3 regions of the Pseudomonas sp. GW821-FHT11D10 genome follow, and region 3 is predicted to be linked to each of the others. Evidence: riboswitches for the same ligand, from Rfam matches in the RefSeq annotation. Region 3 holds a riboswitch; each other region holds the start of a gene.
The links. A riboswitch is a leader RNA that binds a small molecule or an ion and turns the genes downstream of it on or off. The one in region 3 is predicted to bind cobalamin.

Region 1 (5,337 bases), on a different contig from region 3:
CCACACTCATTGATTCACTCCCCAAAAATTTTCATACAGCAGCTCATTGAGCGGACGCGCCTGCGCCCACCCTTCGAGTACCAGCATCGGCGCCGGATAGAATTCCTTGACCGGCCCCAAACAAAGAACCGCCAACGGCTTGGCCCCGGCCGGCAGTTTCAGCAGATCGGCCAGCGCCTGCGGCTCGAACAGCGACACCCAGCCCATGCCCAGGCCTTCGGCACGCGCGGCGAGCCACAGGTTCTGGATTGCGCAGGACAACGAGGCCATGTCCATTTCCGGCAACGTGCGGCGGCCGAAAATATGCCGCTCGCGATCGTCCATCAACGCAGCGACCAACACTTCGGCGCAGTCGTTGATGCCTTCGACCTTGAGCTTCATGAACTCGTCGCTGCGTTCGCCGAGGGCTTCGGCGGTGCGCACGCGCTCCTCTTCAACAAGGTTCTGGATCTGGCCACGTAGCGCGCGGTCGCTGATGCGGATGAAGCGCCACGGCTGCATCAGGCCGACACTCGGCGCCTGGTGCGCGGCTTCAAGCAAACGGCGCAACAGTTCCGGCTCGACCGTGCCGCCGCTGAAATGGCGCATGTCGCGGCGTTCGGCGATGGCGCGGTAGACCGCTTCGCGCTCGGCGTCAGTGAAGGCGTTGTCGGTCATGGCACCAACAGTGCGGCAATCGCCGACGGATTCGACGGGAAGTAAAAATGCACGTACGAGGCGGTCATCCGCCCTTCCCGGTAAACAGCTTCCGCGCCGCGCCCGCCGTTGGGGCTGTGGCCACGGGCAATCGGTGTCAGTTCGGTGGTGGTCAGGGAATGATGATAGGTGTGGCCGCGCAGCAGGCCTTCCGGCAGGTCGACCTCTTGCAGCGCCAGCGCGGCGAGACGCTTCTGCATCACGGCGTCGCCACTCAACAGGCCGACCAAATCAGCGCGGGTGCCTTCGACATCGGTCAACGAGTCGAGCAGATACAACATGCCGCCACATTCGGCGAGCAGCGGTTTTCCGGCCGCATGATGCGCGCGGATCGCTTTGAGCATGTCGGCGTTCTGCGACAGGGCAACGTGGTGCAATTCCGGATAGCCGCCGGGCAGGTACAAGCTGTGGGCGTCGGGCAATTGCGTATCGCGGATCGGCGAAAAGAAACTCAACTCGGCGCCCATCGCCCGCAACAGATCGAGACTGGCGCCGTAGGTAAAGGCGAAGGCTTCGTCGCGGGCGACGGCAATTCGCACGCCTTCGAGCAGCTTTTCGGTCTCAATGATTTCAGGCGCGGCGAATTCCACGGCCGGTGGCAGCGCTACCTCGCAAGTGCCGGCCAGCGCTTCGGCGGCGGCGTCGAGGCGCACGTCGAGATCATTGAGTTCGCTGGCCTGCACCAGACCGAGATGGCGGCTCGGCAGTTCGATTCCGGTTTCCCGGGACAATGCGCCGTACCAGCGCAGGCCTTCGGTGAGGCTGCCTTCGAGCAACTGCGCATGGCGCGCGGTGCCGACGCGGTTTGCCAGCACGCCGGCGAACGGCAGGTCCGGCTGATAGCGCGCCAGCCCCAGCGCCAGTGCGCCGAAGGTCTGAGCCATGGCCGTGCCGTCGATCACACCCAGCACCGGCACGCCGAAATGCCGGGCCAGATCGGCGCTCGACGGCGTGCCGTCGAACAGGCCCATGACGCCTTCGATCAGGATCAGATCGGCTTCGGCGGCGGCTTCCCACAACAGGCGTCGACTTTCCTGTTCGCCGACCATCCACATGTCCAGTTGATAGACCGGCGCACCGCTGGCGCGCTCGAGGATCATCGGGTCGAGAAAGTCCGGGCCGCATTTGAACACGCGAACCTTGCGCCCCTGATTGCGATGCAGACGGGCCAGCGCGGCAGTGACGGTGGTCTTGCCCTGACCGGAGGCCGGCGCGGCGATCAGTACCGCCGGGCAGTGACGTGGTTGATTCAAAGTTCGACGCCTTTCTGCGCTTTGATGCCGGCCTGGAAGGCATGCTTGATCATGCCCATTTCGGTGACGGTGTCGCCCATCTCGATCATTTCCGGCTTTGCGGCGCGGCCGGTGACGATCACGTGCTGCATCGGCGGACGGGCCTGCAGATCACTGAGCACCTGATCCAGATCGAGGTAGCCGTGCTTGAGGGCGATGTTCAGCTCATCGAGCACCACCAGACCGATCGACGGATCGCGCAGCAGTTCGCGGGAGACTTCCCAGGCCGCTTCGGCGGCGGCGATGTCGCGCTGGCGGTCCTGGGTTTCCCAGGTGAAGCCCTCGCCCATCACATGAAAACGCACTTGCTCCGGGAAGCGGCGGAAGAACAGCTCTTCGCCGGTGCTGTTGCGGCCCTTGATGAACTGCACCACGCCGCACTGCATGCCGTGGCCCATGGCGCGAGCGAGCATGCCGAATGCCGAGCTGCTTTTGCCTTTGCCGTTGCCGGTCAGCACCAGCACCAGGCCGCATTCATCTGGCGAATTGGCGATGCGTTCATCGATCACGGCTTTTTTGCGCTGCATGCGCGCCAGGTGGCGCTCGTCGCGTTCGGGGGAATCAGTCATGGGGGAGCTCTCCGTTGAGGCTGGATAACGGCGGGCAGGCACAAGAATAGACGGCAACAAGCCTGGCATCGCCCACCGTGATGCCGCTGGATGGATCAGGCCGGTCTCCGGGCTCATGAGCGGCTGGTGCCTGGCTGCGCGCCTTCCCGCTTTTACGCAGTGGCATCGGACGCAGCTTTTACTCATTTACCGTTGCGGGGGCAGCGCCGGGATCGTGAGGGTTCATCGCTTGAAGACCCGCCTCACCGGCTTCCCTGTTTCACTCTGTCGACATGCGCCACAGAGCACCTGAAACAAGCCGCGAAGGTTAGAGGGTTGGGGGTGGAGCGTCAATTGAAGAGGGGCTTGTGCGGCGAATAACTGCCGCCGATCAATTAACTGACGCCAATCTTGTGCCACACTGTCAGCAGTGATATCAAAGAGCCATGCTTTTTGACTGCAGAGAGCACATCACAATAACAAGGGAGAGCACCATGCAAGGCATGATCATCAGCAATCCGCGGCTGGAATTCCTGCGCCCGGTGCTGGAACGCTGGTTTGACTGTATCGACCGCTACAACGCCGTGCGCGGCGACAACGACACGCCCTACTGGCACGACGAAAAAGCCAACCTCGGCCTGCTGTCGGCCGCTGCCTGGATGGCCGAACTGGTCACCCTGCGCGACACCGCCACCCGCAAACAAAACGAAGAAGGCGAGCGCAATGCCCGCGCCGACCTGTTTATCGCTGGCGCCGAGGAGCGCGCCTTCATTCAGGCCACCCAACGCTGGCCACGCGTCACCAGCCTGAATCTGACGCAGGCCTTGGCGGATATCACCAGCGATGCCAAGCGCATCAGCTACGCCAGCGACCTGAAACTCGGCTGCCTGTTCGTCGCCCCGCAAAAGGCCCAGCACAGCGCCAGCCCGGAAGAACTGCAGGACATGGTCGACGACCTGCAAAAGGAACACACCTGCGCCGTCGCCTGGTATTTCCCCTACGCCTACCGCAAATTGCGCAGCGAAGCCGGCAACTATCACCCCGGCATTGCCGTGCTGTTCAAGGAAGCCCGCGGCTGAGGGTTGAACCATCGGGCTTGTGCGCTTCTCTATGATTAAGAATGCATTCATAGGGAAGATCAGCAATGCGCAAGCCCCAGCTCGTTTTCGTCATCGTGCTCGCCGGAGGGCTCGCCGCCTGTGGTGAATCCTCCAGCCTGCAAGTCTCCGACGGCACCGGCCCGTCACCCCGGTTGCCCGAACCGAACAAGACCCTGATCCCGACGGTGAACATCGCCCCGGCCATCGGCTGGCCGGCCGGCGCGAAACCGACGACAACGGCAGGCACTCAAGTGGCAGCCTTTGCCGAAAATCTCGATCACCCGCGCTGGCTGTACGTGCTGCCCAATGGCGACGTGCTGGTGGCGGAAACCAACGCCCCGCCCAAACCCGACGACGGCAAGGGCATTCGCGGCTGGGTGATGAAGAAAGTCATGGGCCGCGCCGGTGCCGGCGTTCCCAGCCCGAACCGCATTACCCTGCTGCGTGACGCCGATCACGATGGCGTGGCCGAAACCCGCACGGTGTTCCTGCAGAACCTCAACTCGCCGTTCGGCATGACCCTGGTCGGCAACGATCTGTACGTCGCCGATACCGATCGCCTGCTGCGCTTTAACTACGAACCCGGCGCGACCGAAATCAAGAGCCAGCCGATCAAGGTCGTGGACTTGCCGGGCGGCACGCTCAACCACCACTGGACCAAGAACGTCATCGCCAGCAAGGACGGCAGCAAGCTGTACGTCACTGTCGGCTCGAACAGCAACGTCGGCGAAAACGGCCTCGATCAGGAAGAAGGCCGTGCGGCGATCTGGGAAGTCGATCGCGCCACCGGCAACCACCGGATCTTCGCCTCGGGCATCCGTAACCCCAACGGCCTGGCCTGGGAACCACAAACCGGTGCGCTGTGGACCGCCGTCAACGAGCGCGACGAAATCGGCAGCGATCTGGTGCCGGACTACATCACCTCGGTCAAGGACGGTGGCTTCTATGGCTGGCCGTTCAGCTACTACGGCCAGCACATTGACGTGCGTGTGGAACCACAGCGGCCGGACATGGTGGCCAAGGCCATCGCTCCCGACTACGCCGTCGGCCCGCACACTGCATCACTTGGCCTGACCTTCGCTGAAGGCAATCGCCTGCCGGCGCAGTTCAAGGAAGGCGCGTTCATCGGCCAGCACGGCTCGTGGAACCGCAAACCGCATAGCGGTTACAAGGTGATCTTTGTGCCGTTTGCTGCCGGCAAGCCGAGCGGAACGCCCGTGGATGTGCTGACCGGCTTCCTCGACAAGGACGAGAACGCGCTGGGTCGCCCGGTCGGCGTGGTGATCGACCAACAAGGTGGATTGCTGGTGGCGGATGACGTGGGGAACAAGGTGTGGCGGGTTTCAGCGACCCGTTAATCTGTTGCAGGCATAAAAAACCCGTGGGAGCCATTCAGTTCCCACGGGTTTTTATGTATCTGGATTACGGGTTATGCGCCAGATGCTCCGGCTGCAGAACGCGCTTGGCGCTCAGATAGGCTTTCTGCCAATACGCTTTCGACAGGCTGTCCAGCTTCACCGTGCCACCGGTGGCCGGCGCATGAACGAAGCGCCCTTCCCCAACGTAGATTCCGGCATGACTGACCTGCGAGCCGCCATTGGTGGCGAAGAAGATCAGGTCGCCAGTCTGCAGCCCTTCCTTGCCGACATTCGGCGCCTGCATCACGATCATCTCGCGGGTGGAACGCGGCAGGCTGATGCC
Region 2 (5,337 bases), on a different contig from region 3:
GATGATGTCAGCCATCAGAAGCGATACGTGTAGCGGACTTCGGAGGTGAATGGCCGCCCGAGGTTGTCGACGTTGTTCGAGCGACTGGTGACGTAATCGCGGTCGAACAGGTTCTCCACCAGCAGACTCACCCGATGCTGGTGGGCGCCGTCGAGGTAGCGATAGGCGTCGGCGTCCACCACCGAATAATGGCCGTACTCGACCTGTTTCGAGCTGATGACATCGCGGATGTAACGGATCGCACCGCCGGCGCCCCACATCCGGTCGACCGACTCATAGCCAATTCGCGAACGGGCGAAGAAGCTCGGCACATCGTTCAGCGTGACGCCTGCGCGCGACTCGGTGAGGTTGCGGGTCATGTCGGCCTGCAGGCTCCATTGCTCGTTGAGCGCCAGTTTCGCGTCCGCCTCGAAACCGCGCATCTGCACCCGGCCCTGGCCGTTGACCCACTGGATGTCGTCGAGGGTGATCAGGTCATCGATCTTGCGTTTGAACAGGGTGACGCTGGCGCTGAACTCGCGGTCGAGCAGCAGGCCCTTGTAATCCAGACCGAGCTCGGCGTTGCGGCTTTTCTCCGGTTTCAGATTACGGTTGCCCAACTCGTCGCCCGGTTCGTTGACGAACAACTGCTCGGCGTTCGGCAGTTTGTAAGCCGTGCCGTATTGCCCGCGCACAGACCAGTTTTCATTGAGGTCATACAGCGAAGTGAGCATGCCGACCGTGGCGCTGTCGCCACCGCCCATGGCTTCGTGACGGATGCCGATGCTCGGGTGCCAGTCGGGCAGGGCGTCGAACTGCGGGCGCAGTTGGGTATAGAGCGCGTGGGCTTCGGCCTTGTCGTTGTCGATGGTCAGCACATCGTCCTGACCCTTGAACCACTGGTTGTCCGTACCGAACACCAGCACATGCCCGCCGGGCAATTCAGCCTTGCCTTCGGCCTGGACGCCCCAGTCGGTGAAACCCCAGTAGTCGTTGTGGTTGATGGTTCGGGTGCCGCCATTGGCGGTGTTGTTGATGCGCGTGTAGCGGGTGTCCCAGTCGTTGATATGACCTTTGACGAAGTAGCTCAGGCGCTCGTTGAGCGTCTGTTCGAAGGTTGCCGTGGCGATCTGCTGGATGCGGTCGTTGGTGGTCTTGTGGTTGTCGACCGGGCGGGCGAAATCGAGGTTGGCGTCAGCGTACTGGTAGAACAGCTCCAGGCGTTTGTCATCGCCGAAGGACTGAATCGCCTTGCCGCCGAAGGTCGTGACTTCATAGGCGCGCTTCTTTTCGGTGACGTTTTTCAGGTCGCGATTGCGAAACGGTTGATAGCCGTCCGAGACGTTATGGCTGACGTAGGCCAGCAAACCCAGATCGCCGAAACCGTTGCTGAAAATGTTCTCGACCCGCGCATCTCTGGTAGTGCCGCCGAAGGTGTCCAGGCCCATGTTCACTTCGCCGGACGCTTTTCGGCTCTGCGGGCTGCGGGTGACGATGTTGATCACGCCCGACACCGCTTGGGTGCCGAACAACAGGCTTTGCCCACCCTTGAGCACTTCGATGCGCTCGATGGCGTTGGCCGGCAAGGTGTCCAGGTACAAACCGCCGTACAGGCGATTGTTCAGGCGCACGCCGTCGAGCAGGATCAGCGTGTCGTCGTTGCGCCCGCCCAGCAGCGAATAAGTGCCGTAGTCGAACGGACCGTTTTTCGGCGCGACGTACAGGCCGGGAATGAACATCTGCATCACCCGGCTGACATCGGCGCTGGGGCCGGCGCGTTCGATCTGCTCGCGGGTGACGATCTCGACCTTGCTGCCGAACTGCGCCATGTCGGCCACGGTGGTGGACTCCACGGACGGCGCGGAAACGATTTGCTGATGGAGTTCGAGCGGCGTGTCATCCGCCAGCAACAGGGGGCTGAACAGACAGCCGAATAACAGGGATGGAGCCGGAGTGTTGAAAGGTTTGATCATCGTCTTCTCGAAAGGATCTTCGCAGAAGAGCATGCAGGAGAAGGCATCGCGCACACGCCGACACCGGCCCATGCCCGCCCACCGCAGGATTTTGCCAAACAGACATCTCAGGCCGGTCTCCGGGCTCGCGCGTATGGACGCTTTCACCTTCCCATGGCCGTCTGGCCACAGTGGTGTGTCGAAAGCATCACGCGCCTACCGTTGCGGGGGCAGCACCGGACTTGTTCGAAAGGAACGTACCGGTTTCCCGTTTCACCCCATGCACGGCGGCATGGGACACCTGAAACAGGGCGGCATCTGAACACTCGGGTGGGCGTGCGTCAACTACCCGCACGTGTCGAGGATGACGAGGGCTCTTTGCAGGTTACTGCGCGATAAATCTGCGAATCGCTTGAGTGGTTTCGACGGGCGCTTCCTCCATCAGCCAATGCCCCGCGCCGGCAATCACCACTTCGGTGACGTTGTCGGCGGCATTGCGCATCACGATGGCTTCATTGTTGCCGAAGGATTTTTCGCCGCCGACCGCCAGCACCGGCATTTTCAGTTTGGTCTTCATCGATGCTTCGTTGTCCACGGCGTCCTGGCGGATCGCGCGGAACTGGGCGAACGCCGCGTGCATGGCGCCGGGCCGGGCGTAGAGTTTGGCGTAGTGTTGGCGGGTGGCTTCGTCGACCTTTTTCGGGTCGCCGGCGAACTCGTTCCAGAAGCGGTCGAGGTAGATGCGCTCACGCCCGGCCACCAGCCGTTCTGCATCCGGTCCACCGAAATCGAAATGCCAGAGCATCGGCGAGCGAACGATTTCGTTCCACGGCGGGATCCCCGGAACGGGCGCGTCCATCACCACCAGGCGATCGGTCTGCTGCGGATACCGCGAGGCGTAGGCGAAGGCGACCATGGTGCCGATGTCATGACCGACCACCACCGAATGCTCGATGCCCAGCGAAGCCAGCACCGCACGAATGTCACCGGCCTGAGTCTTCTTGTCGTAACCATCGGCGGGAATCGACGACAGGCCCATGCCCCGCAAATCCGGCACCACCACGGTGTGATCCTTCGCCAGATCCGCCGCCAGCGGCGCCCACATATCACCGGTGTCGCCAAAACCATGCAACAGCACCACCGCCGGGCCTTTGCCGCCGATGCGCGTGTGAATTTTTGCACCGTCCACGGCGATGTCCTGAGTGCGGAACGAAGCGGGGAAGGGCGTCACGTCGGCATGGGCCGGAACACTCAGGGCCAGCAGCAGGGAAGCGGTGAGCAGGGCGCGGATCATGGCGTTCACTCCAGAGGGGGTGGCTGGAGCGTAGACGGCTTTGTCCTGTTTTGATGTGCATTTCAGCCGCTGCTTAACGGGTTGCCTGCAGCGCCGCGCCTTGTTGAACAAAACGCTCGATCAACCATCGCGCCGCCGGCCCCGGTGGCAGGTCCGAGCGGTAGATGATGCTGAAGGGGTATTTGCCGCTGGTGTACTCCGGCAGGTTCAGTGGCACGAGCCGGCCGCTGTCCAGATCTTCCTGGATCATCGGCGTCGGCATGTTGCCCCAGCCAATGCCTTCACGCAGCAACATGTGCTTGGCACCCAGATCCGCCAGCCGCCAGGTGCGGTTGCTGAGCACCGCGAACTCCTTGCCCTTGGTCAGTTCCGAGCGGTCGGACAAGACCAGTTGCGTGAACTCGCGTCCGGCCCCCGGCGCATTCTGTTCGGCCAAGGCCAGCGGATGATTCGGCGCGGCGACGGGGATCAACTCGACGTTGCCGGCGCCGATTCTTTCAAGACCGTCGATGCTCTCATTCATGGGGCCGCTCACGCCGATGACCGCGTTGCGGTTGATCACTCGCTCGGTCACGGCGCCGAGGGCCTCCATGTGCAAGTGCAGAGCGACCGTGGGGAATTCCTCTTGAAAGGCCTTGAGCGCGTCCACGATCCGTTCGGCGGGGAGCATCACGTCGAGTACCACATGAACCTCGGCTTCGAGCCCCTGAAGCAGGCCTTTGACCTTGGCGCGCAGGCCATGCACGCCGTTGGCGATGGTCCGGGCTTCGGCCAGCACGGTGCGCCCGGCTTCGGTGAGTTGCGGTTTACGGGTGGTCTGGCGATCAAAAAGCGTCACGCCCAGCTGCATTTCAAGGTTGGCGATCGAATAGCTGATCACCGAAGTGGCCCGGTGAAGCTTGCGCGCAGCCCCTGCAAAACTGCCGACTTCCACGACGGTGAGGAAGACGCGCAGTTGGTCGAGCGTCGGTGTGCCTGGGTCGGAGATCATGCCGGGTTCCTCGAATTACGATTGAAGTCCTTCGTCTGAGGTGAGCAGCTTATCTATTTTATCGACACTAATGATCTAAATTAGTCGGCTATTCAGATGAGCAGGCCAGGCGCAACATTTCTTCACCGGGGCGATTCAGGTCGAATCGCACCCTCATTGAAGGAAATGCCCTGATGACGTCTTCCGCAAACCTCGCTACCTCCACCGCTCACCAGAGCCGTTCCGACCTGAAACAGGCTTCGGCCGCGCTGATCGGCCGTGTATTGCTCAGCGTGATTTTCATCCTCTCCGGTTTTTCCAAACTGGCCGCGCCGGCCATGATGATCGGCTACATCGGCTCGGTCGGGCTGCCGCTTCCACACGTGGCGCTGGCCGTGGCGATCATTGTTGAAATCGGCGGTGGCCTGGCACTGATCGCCGGATACCGCACCCGCACCGTCGCCGCCGTCCTGGCGTTGTTCAGCGTGTTCACTGCGCTGGCCTTCCACAGTGCACTGGCCGATCAGAACCAGTTCATCCACTTCTTCAAGAACATCGCCATGGCCGGCGGCCTGTTGCAGGTCGTGGCCTTCGGCGCCGGCCGCTTCAGCCTCGACGCTCGCCGCGGTTGATCCTCGGGCGCGGTGAAGAACAGCGTCCTTCACCGCGCTTCAGCCTGTTTGTTGACCGCACCCCGCAACAGAATCGAGTAATCATCATGACCGTCCAGCAACAACTCTCTGGCTACACCCGCGAACCCGATACCCTTCGTGCCATCCGCTACCGCACCAGCGGCAACGGGCATGGCTCGATTGTGCGGTTGATGAGCCCTTCGGATCTGGGCCGGTTGATCAAGCCGTTCGTGTTCCTCGATCTGTTTGAAGGTGAAGCCTCGTTCATCAACCGCATGCCCATGCACCCGCACTCGGGGATCGCCACCGTCACGCTGATTACCGAAGGCAACTTGCGTTTCGAGGATGCGGATTCGGGCAAGGGCATGATCGACTACGGCGGCGTCGAGTGGATGCGCGCGGGTGGCGGGGTCTGGCACGGCAAGGAAATGTCGGTCGGGACTTCGCAGAGGATCCAGGGCTTTCAACTGTGGGTGGCGCTGCCGCCAGCGCTGGAAAACGCCAGTGTCG
Region 3 (5,337 bases):
GTCCATCGCCAGGCTTTGCTGGCACGGGCGCTGATCGAGAGTATCGAGGTCGTTACTGACGCCGCCGAGCAATTGCTGGATCAACTCGGTGCCGCTGTCCGGCAGCTCGGCCGGCAGCGGATAACCTTCAGCCTGTAACGCCCGCAGGATATTCAGCGCGGCAGCCGGCGTGTCGAGGCCGACGCCGTTGCCGATGCGCCCGTCCCGGGTCGGATAGTTGGCGAGGATCAGCGCAATGCGTTTTTCAGCGTTCGGCACCCGCGCCAGATCGACCCAGCGCCGCGCCAGTTCGGCCACAAAATCCATGCGCTCGGGTTGGGCCCGATAACACACCACGTCGGACTGACTGCGCTCGCTGCGCCAGGCCAGGTCCTTGAAGCTGATCGGCCGACTGATGATCCGGCCGTCGAGCTCCGGTAATGCGATGTGCATCGCCAGATCCCGCGGACCGAGGCCCTGCTCGCTCTCGCGCCAGCCGGGTTCGTTGTCCTGGGCGCAGATCGCCTGGATCACCGGAATATTTCGACGGAATGGCCGCAGATGCGGTGCTTCCGGGCTGGACTGGGCGAAACCGGTGGTGTTCAGAATCACCGACGCTTCGACCTCATCCAGCCAGTCCTCGACCACCGACAGGCAGCCGGGCTCTTTCAAACTGGCCACGGCGATCGGCAGCGGATTGAGTCCGGCTGCCTGAAGCCGTTGGCAGAACACGTCGATAAACGCCGTGTTCGCCGCTTGCAAATGCGAGCGATAAAACAACACCGCCGCGACCGGTTGACCGGGCAGCCAATCGGCTTGCCAGTCGCTCAGTGCGGCGGTGTTTTGGTTCGGGTGATAAATCGCCGTGCGCGGCAGCGTCTGCGGCTCGCCCCACACGTAATCCCGCGCCAGCCAGCGATTGGCCAGGCAACGGAAAAAGTCCAGCGCGTTGCCCATGCCGCCCTGACGCAAAAACTGCCAGAGCCGGTCGCGATCCTCGGCGCCCACGGTGCTCAAGTCACTGAGCTCCGGGTCAGGACGGTCATCGCCCGGCACCAGAATCACCTGCACGCCACGCTCGGACAGCTCGACCAGCCGCTCGACGCCATAACGCCAATAAGCGATGCCGCCGTGCAACGAGATCAGAATGACCTTGGCGTGGCGCAGCACTTCATCGACGTACAAGTCGACCGACGCATGGTTCTGCACCTGCATCGGGTTGGCCAGCCGCACGCTCGGGTAATCCTCGGGCAGTTGCTGCGCGGCTTCGGCGAGCAGCGCGAGGCTGGAATCGCCGCTGCACAGGATCACCAGCTCGGCGGGGGTTTGTCCAAGGTCGGCAATGTTGTCATCCGACACGAAACCGCCGGGCTGGGTCCTGAGCAGGTGCATGGCTTAAACGCTGAGCGCAGCGCGCAGTTGCGCTTCGAGCTGGGCCGCGTCCAGTGCCTGACCGATCAACACCAGACGCGTCACACGTGCCTCATCGGCGCCCCACTGACGGTCGAAGTGCTTGTCGAAACGCGTGCCCACGCCCTGGATCAGCAGACGCATCGGCTTGTTCGGGATCGCCGCGAAGCCTTTGACCCGCAGGATGCCGTGCTGAACCACCAGTTGCGTCAGTGCGTCGAGCAGCAGGCTTTCGTCGGCTTGCGGCAGTTCGATGGAGATCGAGTCGAAGGCGTCGTGATCGTGATCGTCGTGATCGTCATCGCCTTCACCGTGGTGGTGATCGTGATGGCTGTGGCGGCTGTCGATGTGTTCTTCGGAACCTGCGCCGAGGCCAATCAACACGTCCAGCGGCAGACGACCGTTGCTGGCTTCGATGATTTTCACTGCTGGCGGCAGTTCTTCGGCGACTTCGAGACGGACGCGCGCGAGGTCTTCAGGGCTGGTCTGGTCGGCCTTGTTGAGGATCACCAGATCGGCGCTGGCCAGTTGGTCGGCGAACAGTTCGTGCAGCGGCGATTCGTGGTCCAGGTTCGGATCGAGTTTGCGCTGGGCGTCGACCTGATCCGGGAACGCGGCGAAGGTGCCGGCGGCCACGGCCGGGCTGTCGACCACGGTGATCACCGCGTCAACGGTGCAGGCGCTGCGGATTTCCGGCCACTGGAAGGCTTGCACCAGCGGCTTTGGCAGGGCCAGGCCCGAGGTTTCGATCAGGATGTGGTCGAGATCGCCGCGACGGGCCACCAGTTCGCGCATTACCGGGAAGAACTCTTCCTGAACCGTGCAGCACAGGCAGCCGTTGGCCAGTTCGTAGACGCGGCCGGTGGCTTCTTCTTCGGTGCAGCCGATGGTGCATTGCTTGAGGATTTCACCGTCGATGCCCAGCTCGCCAAACTCGTTGACGATCACCGCGATGCGGCGGCCCTGAGCATTGTCGAGCATGTGCCGCAGCAAGGTGGTTTTGCCCGAGCCGAGGAAGCCGGTGACGATGGTGACGGGGAGTTTGGCCAGTGTTTTCATCGGATGCCCTTTGGCAAGGTGGCGGGCATACGGGACGAGACCGGCGACGCGGGTGCGTGCCTGGAGAGTTCGCCACCGGATCACCCCGCCCGGTTGAAAGTGAGAATCTGTGACGAGGCAGGTCTCCTGGCTGACGGTGTTCGGGTCTTGGCCCGGTATTCGCTGCGCCTTCCCGCTGGCTCTGGATTGAGTTGGCAGTGGCGTGGCAGCGAACAGCACCGTTCACAGTTGCGGGGGCAGCCGCGGCTTGGACCGCGTTCCCTTCTTAGCTTCGGCGTGGGCCGAAGAACCTCGAAAGCGCAAGGCTACGCATGGGTTCGTGATGGGTCAATGGTTGGTGGATTTTGGGATTGGGGGCATATCCGTTGCTTCGGGTGCTGCCGCTGGCGGTTTCGCTCTTACAGCGAGTCCCTTTTTCAAACGCCAAAAAGGAACCAAAAGGCTTTTGCCCCGGCGTACGGCACTTCGCCTAGGCTCAGTGTTCCCTCGCTACGGTGTCCATCAGGGGGCATCGCCTACGGTTTGCTTCGCTGCACCTCCTCTCGATGTATGCGGCTTCGCCGCACGGCGCTGCGCGCCTACCCCCTGATGAACACCTCCGCTCGGCCTGCCGAAGGGGCAAAAAATCAAGAGCCAGAGCCAGAGCAAAAGCCAGAGCAAAAGCCAGATCAAGAGCTCCCTCACCCTAGCCCTCTCCCGGAGGGAGAGGGAACTGATCGAGTGGTTTGGGAGAGGTTCGCCGACGTGCGATACCGCGTCGAACTCAAGTTTTGAAAAGCCCACAAATCGGCTCCCTCTCCTAGGGGAGAGGGCTGGGGTGAGGGGTAACCCCACCACAAAACCAAAGCCGAACACGCCCTGCTCCCCCCACTCAAAACGATGAGCGTTAGCTCGAGTAAAGCTTTTGATCGCAGGGCCCGTCGGCAGGCTGAGTGGAGGGATTGATCCGGGGGTGGGAGCGCAGCGACCGTGCGGCGCAGCCGCATGCATCGAGAGGAGGTGCAGCGAAGCAAACCGTAGGCGATGCCCCCGGATCGATCCCGGAGCGAAGGAACCCCGAGCCTCAGCGAGGGGCCGTACGTCAGGGTTAAAGACCTTTTGGTTACTTTTGGGGCGTTTGCCAAAAGTGACCCGCCGTAAGGGCGGAACCCTAAGTGGCCGTTACCGCAGCAACGGATCTGCCCACAAAATTGACTAAAATCCCCAACCCATGGTCTCCTACACAACTTGTTACGGGTGCCCTTCACAGGGTGAAACGGGAAACCGGTGAATCATGTGCTTTACTCTAAAGCCATGTCAGTCCGGTGCTGCCCCCGCAACGGTAAGCGAGCGAAGCGTCAGATCCACTGTGCCCACAGGCATGGGAAGGTGACGCTTGCAGGTCGGCCAGACGCCAACCCCTCGTGAGCCCGGAGACCGGCCCGCAACACACAGTGCGCATCCTTGCGCCACTGAACATAACAAACCCGCGGTGGGCGGGCGCTGTTCGAACCTCTGCGTGCCCGGCCGCAGGGGTTTTCATGCGCTCAATTCACCCGCTGACACTCCAGAGGGAAGCGCCATGTCGATCATCAGCAGCACCGGCAGCAATTCGGACAAGATCTCCAGCACTACCACCCTGAGCCAACGCCTGACCGCCGCCGTCTGCGCGTCGATCCTCGGTGCGTGCCTCGTGTATTTCGCCGGTTTCTCGCACATCGAAGCGGTGCACAACGCCGCCCACGATACCCGCCACAGCGCCGCGTTCCCGTGCCACTGAGACCTGACGACATGATCAAGCGTATTGCGCAGACCGCAGGTTTCACCGGCCTTCTGGCCGCCCTGCTCCTGACGTTGCTGCAAAGCTTCTGGGTTTCGCCGCTGATTCTGCAGGCCGAAACCTTCGAGAAAGCCGAGCCGGTGGCCGAAGTTCACGAACACGCTGCCGGCACCGCCGCCCACACCCACGATGCCGAAGCCTGGGAGCCGGAAGACGGTTGGCAGCGCGTGGTGTCCACCACCGGCGGCAATCTGGTCGTAGCCGTGGGTTTTGCCCTGATGCTGGCGGGTCTGTACACCCTGCGTGCGCCGACCAAAACCTCGCAAGGCCTGCTCTGGGGGCTGGCCGGTTATGCGACCTTCGTACTCGCCCCGACCATGGGCCTGCCACCTGAACTGCCGGGCACTGCTGCCGCGGATCTGGCCTCGCGTCAGATGTGGTGGATCGGCACTGCCGCCTCCACCGCTGTCGGCCTGGCCTTGATCGCGTTCAGCCGTAACTGGCTGATGAAGATCCTCGGCGTGGCGATCCTTGCCGTGCCGCACGTGATCGGCGCGCCACAACCGGAAGTGCATTCGATGCTCGCCCCGGAAGCCCTCGAAGCTCAGTTCAAAATCGCTTCGCAGCTGACCAACGTCGCGTTCTGGCTGGCCCTGGGCCTGATCAGCGCCTGGTTGTTCCGCCGCAAAAGCGAAGGTCAGTACCACGCATGACCGATGACAGCGCAGCGCCGACCTTCGTGGTCGGCCTGGGCTGCCAGCGCGGCTGCCCGGCCAGCACGCTGCGTGCATTGCTTGACCAGGCGTTGCAGGCGCATCGAATTGATCTTGAGAAGGTCAAGGCGCTCGCCAGTATCGACCTCAAGCGCGACGAACCCGGTTTGCAGGAACTCGCCGCCCAACTGGCGCTGCCGTTGCTGTATTTCAGCAGCGAGGAACTGGCCAGTTATCAGCAACGTTTGAGTCATCATTCACAGATCGCCTTCGAACGCACCGGCTGTTATGGCGTAGCGGAAAGTGCCGCGCTGGCGCTCGCCGAACAGTTGATCAGCGGCCCGGCAAAACTGCTGATTTCGCGGCAAAAGTACGCTCAAGCAACTCTGGCATTGGCCGGCGCGGCGTAAATTCCCG

Region 1: linked by a shared signal. The riboswitch ahead of cobO (cob(I)yrinic acid a,c-diamide adenosyltransferase) and the one ahead of cobW (cobalamin biosynthesis protein CobW) in region 3 are both predicted to bind cobalamin.
Region 2: linked by a shared signal. The riboswitch ahead of AC1RT4_RS23160 (TonB-dependent receptor plug domain-containing protein) and the one ahead of cobW (cobalamin biosynthesis protein CobW) in region 3 are both predicted to bind cobalamin.

What each region holds. Positions count from the first base shown of each region.
Region 1 covers NZ_JBXARR010000003.1:25,707-31,043, forward strand. Annotated here, with positions in the region: gene cbiB (adenosylcobinamide-phosphate synthase CbiB) at 1-10, opposite strand, end outside; gene bluB (5,6-dimethylbenzimidazole synthase) at 7-657, opposite strand; gene AC1RT4_RS10255 (cobyrinic acid a,c-diamide synthase CobB) at 654-1,949, opposite strand; gene cobO (cob(I)yrinic acid a,c-diamide adenosyltransferase) at 1,946-2,557, opposite strand; cobalamin riboswitch at 2,639-2,864, opposite strand; gene AC1RT4_RS10265 (hypothetical protein) at 3,031-3,615, shown strand; gene AC1RT4_RS10270 (PQQ-dependent sugar dehydrogenase) at 3,681-4,994, shown strand; gene AC1RT4_RS10275 (C40 family peptidase) at 5,059-5,337, opposite strand, start outside.
Region 2 covers NZ_JBXARR010000009.1:34,970-40,306, reverse strand. Annotated here, with positions in the region: gene AC1RT4_RS23165 ((2Fe-2S) ferredoxin domain-containing protein) at 1-15, opposite strand, end outside; gene AC1RT4_RS23160 (TonB-dependent receptor plug domain-containing protein) at 15-1,952, opposite strand; cobalamin riboswitch at 2,046-2,251, opposite strand; gene AC1RT4_RS23155 (alpha/beta fold hydrolase) at 2,317-3,225, opposite strand; gene AC1RT4_RS23150 (LysR family transcriptional regulator) at 3,299-4,216, opposite strand; gene AC1RT4_RS23145 (DoxX family protein) at 4,390-4,827, shown strand; gene AC1RT4_RS23140 (pirin family protein) at 4,914-5,337, shown strand, end outside.
Region 3 covers NZ_JBXARR010000001.1:813,868-819,204, reverse strand. Annotated here, with positions in the region: gene cobN (cobaltochelatase subunit CobN) at 1-1,371, opposite strand, end outside; gene cobW (cobalamin biosynthesis protein CobW) at 1,375-2,448, opposite strand; cobalamin riboswitch at 2,548-2,757, opposite strand; cobalamin riboswitch at 3,666-3,887, shown strand; gene AC1RT4_RS03885 (CbtB domain-containing protein) at 4,010-4,207, shown strand; gene AC1RT4_RS03880 (CbtA family protein) at 4,219-4,920, shown strand; gene AC1RT4_RS03875 (cobalamin biosynthesis protein) at 4,917-5,330, shown strand.